DNA from 2 places in the Lysinibacillus sp. COL-1 genome. Region 2 is predicted to be linked to the other one. Evidence: riboswitches for the same ligand, from Rfam matches in the RefSeq annotation. Region 2 holds a riboswitch; the other holds the start of a gene.
What was found. A riboswitch is a leader RNA that binds a small molecule or an ion and turns the genes downstream of it on or off. The one in region 2 is predicted to bind cobalamin.
Positions count from the first base shown of each region.

Region 1: linked by a shared signal. The riboswitch ahead of nikA (nickel ABC transporter substrate-binding protein) and the one ahead of AC6BKE_RS05370 (cobalamin adenosyltransferase family protein) in region 2 are both predicted to bind cobalamin.

Region 1 is NZ_JCAWSJ010000004.1:2,162,000-2,165,707, forward strand. Features, by position in the region: gene metE (5-methyltetrahydropteroyltriglutamate--homocysteine S-methyltransferase) at 1-640, shown strand, start outside; cobalamin riboswitch at 812-1,004, shown strand; gene nikA (nickel ABC transporter substrate-binding protein) at 1,391-3,004, shown strand; gene nikB (nickel ABC transporter permease) at 3,075-3,708, shown strand, end outside.
Region 2 is NZ_JCAWSJ010000003.1:193,352-197,059, reverse strand. Features, by position in the region: gene AC6BKE_RS05375 (ABC transporter substrate-binding protein) at 1-665, opposite strand, end outside; gene AC6BKE_RS05370 (cobalamin adenosyltransferase family protein) at 649-1,206, opposite strand; cobalamin riboswitch at 1,360-1,559, opposite strand; gene AC6BKE_RS05365 (glutathione peroxidase) at 1,659-2,204, opposite strand; gene AC6BKE_RS05360 (hypothetical protein) at 2,289-2,837, opposite strand; gene ytvI (sporulation integral membrane protein YtvI) at 2,928-3,708, shown strand, end outside.

The DNA of each region.
Region 1 (3,708 bases), on a different contig from region 2:
AAAAGGTATGCTGACAGGACCAGTGACGATATTAAATTGGTCCTTTGTACGAGACGATCTGTCACGTAAAGATGTCGCTTATCAAATTGCATTAGCACTTCGCAAAGAGGTTGAGGCACTCGAAAACGCAGGTATTTCAATTATTCAAGTGGATGAGCCAGCTCTAAGAGAAGGTTTACCGCTACGAAAAGAAGAATGGGGAGCTTACTTAGAATGGGCTGTTAATTCCTTTAAGCTGGCTACAGCTAGTGTCAAAGATGAAACACAAATCCATACACATATGTGCTACTGCGAATTTAACGATTTCATCGAACCGATTAGTGCACTTGATGCAGACGTGATTTCCATTGAAACATCAAGAAGTCACGGGGAGCTCATTACATCACTGCAAGGGCAACCTTATCAAAAGGGCATTGGCTTAGGCGTTTATGATATTCATAGTCCTCGTGTGCCAAGCAATGAAGAAATGCTAACTATTATGAGAGATAGTTTACAGGTGTTAGATCCCCATCAATTTTGGGTGAACCCAGATTGTGGTTTAAAAACAAGAAAAGAAACTGAAACTGTTGCAGCTTTAGCTAATATGGTTGCTGCAACGAAAACATTACGCCAGGAAGTACAACAATCTATCTCGAGATAACGACATCATTTTATAAATCTACTACAACTACTACATCTTCTCTCCGAAATACAACAAAGACCAGGAAAAAAATGGACCTGGTCTTTTGTTGTTTCATTCTTTTAAGATTTTTATTATATTCAGAAAATAAAATTGACGTGAACAATCGAGCATGTTATGTTTATAACGAATTTCATAGCGATCATTACAAGTTTGAGTGAAAAAGACTTTCATTCAATTAAAAGGAAAATGGGTGTAAATCCCATGCTGTCCCGCAGCTGTAAATGAGGAGTTTTGTTTCAAATACCACTAAGTGATTACTTGGGAAGGTGAAGCAAAATCATGATTCATGAGCCAGAATGCCTGCTTGTAAGGAGATTCATTGATGATCTACGAAAGATAGGGAGATGGATGGAGGCTTACTCATTGTAAGTTTTTCTGTCCTTATTCTTTTTTAGAATAAGGTTTTTTTAGTTTGATTCAGCAAATGTTTTTGTAGTAGCACATACAGAAGACTTCTTTTTCTGAAGAAGATAAATAGTCAATGGCTGTTTAAATGCCCTCTGAACGTCAAGAAGCACCACGTCCTGTGGCAATGTCGGTGTGTCTAAAGCCTCTAGCTGATATCACAAACTTTGAAAAGGTGTCTGCACAATGCAAATCAACTTCTACTCGTTAGCTCGAAAAATTTGAACGCATTGTTGATACCTTCTTTCCATCTATCTATAACTAGATTCATTTGTACCACGAATAGAGATAGGAGACAGAAAAATGAGATTGACTAAGTATGTACTTCCCTTCATCCTTGTGTTAACTTTCAGCGTACTTGCTGGTTGTACAAGCACAGATCAAGAAAAGGGAGAGACAGGAACACAGCAAACAAATGAAAAAATGATAACAATTGGGTGGCCATTAGATGTCGGCCCATTGAACCCCCATACATATTTACCCAATCAAATGACCGCACAAGCGATGGTCTATGAATCCTTGGTGGAATACAACGACGATGGAACTGTTAGTCCAAAGCTAGCAGAAAGCTGGGACATATCAGAAGATAAAACTACTTATACTTTTCATTTAAGAAAAGGTGTTAAGTATTCAGACGGAACTGCGTTTAATGCAGATAATGTGATTCGTAATTTCAATGCAGTATTAGCGGATCGGGAAATGCATTCTTGGATGGGTATGGTCAACCATATGAAAGAGGTTGTGAAAGTGGATGATTTTACAATTCGCTTGCAATTAGATGAACCTTATTATCCTGTCTTAAACGAGCTTGCCTTTGTAAGACCATTCCGTTTTTTAGGGGATAATGGATTCCCAGCCGGAGATGCGACACAAGATTCGATCAAGGCACCTATTGGAACAGGTCCATGGGTATTAACCGAGTACAAAAAAGATGAATATGCTTTATTTAGTCGCAACGAAAACTATTGGGGAGAAAAGCCTCTCGTAAAACAAATTAAAGTTAAAATTATCCCAGATTCAGAATCGATTTCATTAGCATTTGAAAACGAGGAATTAGATTTAATTTATGGTCGTGGCATCATTAGTTTAGATAACTATACGTATTTAAAAGATAGCAGTAAATACAAAACCGCTACCTCTGAGCCTTTGTCTACGAAAGCGTTACTCTTCAATACTCAGTCGGGACCGTTAGCCGAATTAAAGGTTCGTCAGGCCATTCAATATGCTATCAATAAGGAACAAATGGTTGACAGTATTACACATGGTACAGAAAAAGTGGCTAACACATTATTTTGGGATGCCATTCCTTATGCCAATATAGAGTTAGCGCCAATCTTATATAATCCTGAAAAAGCGCAGCAACTACTAGATGAGGCAGGGTGGACGTTACAGAAGGGCGAAAAAATTCGTTCGAAAAACGGGCAACCATTATCATTAGATTTAATCTACATCGCAACAGATGCAATCCAAAAGCCAATGGCGGAATTAATGCAAGGTGAACTAGCAAAAATAGGGGTACAGTTGAATTTAGAAGGTGCAGATGTGATGGTCGGTCTTCAAAAATTAATGGATGATCAGGTGGATATTAATTTCTGGCGTACAAACGGACCACCAACCGACCCACATAGCTTTGCAAATGAGTCAGCTACGCCAAATGCTAGTGGTGTTTATGAGGCAAAATTAGGCTTACCTAACGCCACAGACATCGATACGAAAATCCATCAATTATTAGTGGGAACAGATGAAGAGGAACGAGTGCAGCTTTACACGGATATTTTATCCATATTCCATGATCAAGCACTTTTCTATCCTATCTCTTACGAAACAAATAATGTAATTTATCAACCATATATGAAGGATTTTGCTCCACGTGCATCTGAATATGATATTCCCTATGCACAAATGGATAAAGAGTAATAAAAAAGAGAGAGTATGTCTTGCAAAGACAGCTCTCTCTTTATCATAGGAGTGAGTAGGAAGTGACAGCATGTATGAATCGACATGGATGTTTTGTTTAAAAAGAATTTTGACTTTGCCGTTTGTCTTACTAGGAGTTTCCATCCTAACCTTTGTATTTATTCGTTTTGTACCGATAGAGCCTGCTGAGGTCATCCTACGATTGGCAAGAGTTGCTCCAACCGAGGAAGCTGTTCAGGCATTACGCGAAGAACTAGGGACGGACAAACCTTTCGTTCTTCAATATTTGCTATGGGGAAAAGGCGTTTTACAGCTAGATTTTGGTACATCCTTTGTGAGTAAATTACCAGTAGCACATGAGCTATTCGCGAAATTACCTGCAACAATTGAATTAGCTCTTGCCGCATTTGTCCTCATTTTAGTATTCAGTATACCATTAGGGATTATGAGTGCATTGTCTAAGTATGCCATCATCGATAAAATCATTAGATTCTTTAGCATATTGAGCGTATCCATTCCAACATTTTGGTTAGGTTTCCTACTGCTCTATCTATTTAGCTTAAAATTAGGGCTCTTTCCGACAAACGGAAAGGGCACACTCGCTCATTTAGTTTTACCAGCCTTCGCACTGGCATTGCCAACCATTGGTCTGTTCATCCAGTTTATTCGTTCCACTATCCAGGAAGAATTACAGCAGCAATATG
Region 2 (3,708 bases):
AGTATTTCTTGCTGGAAAGTACCAGAGCCTGCTGTATAAATATCGGGCTTAGGACTAATTTCTAAATAAACATTTTTCGGTGCTTTTACTTCCTTCACCTTTGCTTTAACGTCAGCTAATTTCGCTTTAATCTCTTCGTTTACTTCATTTCCTTTATCTGCAACACCCATTACAGCTGCGATCTGTTCGATGTCACCATAAACATCATCGAATGTAGCTGCTGATTGAATAACAAACACTTTGATTCCAGCATCTTCAAGTGGTTTCATTGCTTCCTTATCACCAATCGTATAAGCTATAACAACATCTGGCTTCAACGCTATGATTCGTTCACTGTTAAAATTCACAGAATCAGAAACCCGTTCAATTTTCTGTGCTTCCTCTGGGTAAGTATCATACTCAGTTGCTCCTACGATTTTATCACCAACACCTAGAGCAAATAAAATTTCTGTGTTACTTGGTTGCAATGATACAACTGTTTTTGGTACTTCTTTAAACTCTATTTCTACACCGCGATCATCTGTCACTTTGTAGTTTGTTTGCTCTGTTTGTTGTGTATCCTGTGAAGCGTCTTTATTTTTAGTATCTACTGAAGTACCACAACCTGCTAAAATCATTGCAAGGAAGAGTACTGTTAGCCATTGAACATTAAATAATTTCTTCATTATTATTCTCCTTTTTCTTTTTCATCGGATATGATTTACTAATAAATGGTATTTCAACTATCCCTGCTTGTTGATTCATAAAGACAGCCATAACGAAGCACACATTGGCTAATAGGCCTAAATAATCAAAAAGAATAGCTGGAACCTCTCGTTCTTCCGATACTTTGTGTAATGTACGATATGATTTTTTTGCTTCACTACGGCAAAGATGTAGAGCAGCGGCAGCCTCTGTACCTTGAGGTAAGACAAAGTTTTGTATCTCTTCCTTCACATGACGAACATAAAAATCATAGCGCTCACTTAACCAAGCAAGATCCTCTTCTGTTACAGCTAGTTTTCCACGAACCGAGCCATTGACATGGTAGGCCATAGGTAAAATAATCATTAAATCTTCTACAACAGCTTGTACATCCTCTTTCTTAACTGCAGCTAAAGCAACTCCCAAATGCGTAGTCAGACTGTCTGTTCGAATCTCAAAATCAACCGTCGAAGCTTTTTCACGCATAAATGGATAACAAGAATAACGTGCATCTTTTTTCACTTGCGATCCCCCCACTTTTCATTATGAAAATTCTTGCATAAAAAAACGCCGCTCCTTTACGCAAAGGAACGACGAAAATAACATAATAATGGCCAAATTAACATGACATAGCCTATGTATTTGCCGTATATCCTCCTAGCTTCCGAGAAGTTTTTATACGTTCAAACAAAGGTCGGTCTCCTGGCTTGTACAGTTCATTACATAAAAAACGAATGTGTGATAAAGTACCTTCCCATCTCTGTTAAGACAGTGGTAAACCTTTATACTAGCTGTACTTACAGTTGCGGAAACAGCTTCGGTTTTTCACCGAATTCCCGATTATGCTTGTTAGCACCTTTATTCTGCAAGAATAATTCACTTGTAAAGCAGTTTATCATATATTAATAGGAAAAAATAGCTGTGCTTTGAATGGATCGTCACCATTTCTAAAGAATAAGATAAACAAAACTGTTTTATAGTATAGTTTCAATTGCCTGTTCAATATCAAGTTGTGAATCTGTTGGTTCAAAGCGTGCAACGGTCTTGCCGTTAGCATCTACTAAAAACTTTGTAAAGTTCCAGCGAATATTACGACCATCTAAAAAGTTAGGGGCAAGTTGAACAATTGCCTCAGCAAGCATTTTTTCCTGCATGCTCGCCTTGCCAAACTCTCGAAAATCCACTTCATGTTTTAAATAATTAAATAATGGGTGGGTAGTCTCTCCATTTACTTGTACAAGCTCAAAAATTGGGAAGGTAACGCCATAATTCACTTTACAAAGATGCGTAGTCTCCTCGCCATCTTCAGGATTTTGATGACCAAATTGATCGCAAGGAAATCCTAGAACGACAAAATTATCTTTCCCATATTTATCATACATTTTTTGTAAGTCATCAAATTGATATGTAAATCGGCATTGATTCGCCGTATTGACAATTAGCATCGTTTTTCCACGATATGTTTCCATGGATAAAATTTCACCATTAGGTTTTCGTACTAAATAATTATAAATGCTCATGTCTTAACCCCTTTTATTTTTTCATTTATTATAGTTGACTATTCAATAATTTACCAAATAATTTGCACAAAAAACACCATCTCGTTACGTTGAACGGATGGCTGACTTATACTTCTGTTTAGATTTAACGTCCTGCTCTTCATTAATTAAACGATGGGCAATGTCTAATAACTTTATGTCACTTGTCTCGTCATATAGCTTTTTAAAAGATACAATAATATCATGGCGAATGTGAGTCGGATGCTTCTCATCTAAACAAGTTTGAAATCTCTTTGCTAAATAAGACACCACTAAGTCACTTTGTACTTGACCTGCTAGCCCAATTTTCCAAATAGCTTGTAATGCATTTCGAGCTGTAACGGATCGTTCATCATAAGTCACAGCCCAAATCTTTAAAAAATCCTCCAATACCCTTTCTTCTGGGTCACTTTTTGCGGCTAAGGCGCATAAAATTTGTGCAGCACGTGCACGTGCATGACCATCTTTGTATGTAAGTGCTTGTACAAGCTGTTCCCAGACTGCATATGTCCAATCTACGGGTTCCTGCAGAATTTTTATTAGTTCCTCGTAAGATTCAATATCGCGGTCATGCTCTGTTAGATTATTAAAAAGTTGCAAAATCTCTTTCTCCATAATTTATCCCTACCTTTATTGTTTCAGAACGTAATAAAATTTGATTTATGGTACACTTAACTTAATTTTTTTCTCAAAGAAGGTGAGTTTATGAATAAATTTAATGCTAGGAAAATGATTTTCCGATTGATTGTGATTCTTTCTCTACTTGTAGCTGCCTATTTTGTAATCCCTGTATCCATGCCTATAATACTTGCTGGTGTCAGTGCATTTTTCTTAGAACCCATTGTTATGTTCTTTAAAAGGCGATGGAAAATGTCAAGGAAAATTGTAGTTGCTTTTATATACATAGTGAGTGTTATTGTTATCTCTATTATTTGCTATATATCCATTACACAAATTATGTCGCAAATAATTATATTATCAAAGCAAGCTCCCTATTATATTTCCAAGCTATCAGATATGTGGCTTCATATGCAAGAAAATATTTCTAAATACACAGAGGACTTTCCACCTGAAGTAAGTGCTTCGCTTCAAAAAACCACTATGGATTTCATAAAGAAAGTTGAAGAATCCTTTTTAAGCTTCTTTAATTATAACAAAGTTTCAGCATTCTTTTCAGAGATTCCAAGCCTATTTATCAGTCTTCTCGTTTATATGATTGCTTTATTCCTATTTATGCTTGATTTGCCCAAATTAAAGGAAATCACTTATAAATATTTAAAGCCTAACACAGCAAAGAAAATAAAAATCATCTTAAATCGTTTAAAAGATGCAACATTCGGTTATATGAAGGCACACTTATTTGTAAGCTTTATCATAGGTGGCGTCACACTTATTGGATTACTATTAATCCAACCGAAATATGCAGTTACGATGACCATTATTATTTGGTTAATAGATATCGTTCCTTTCCTAGGGTCCATTATTA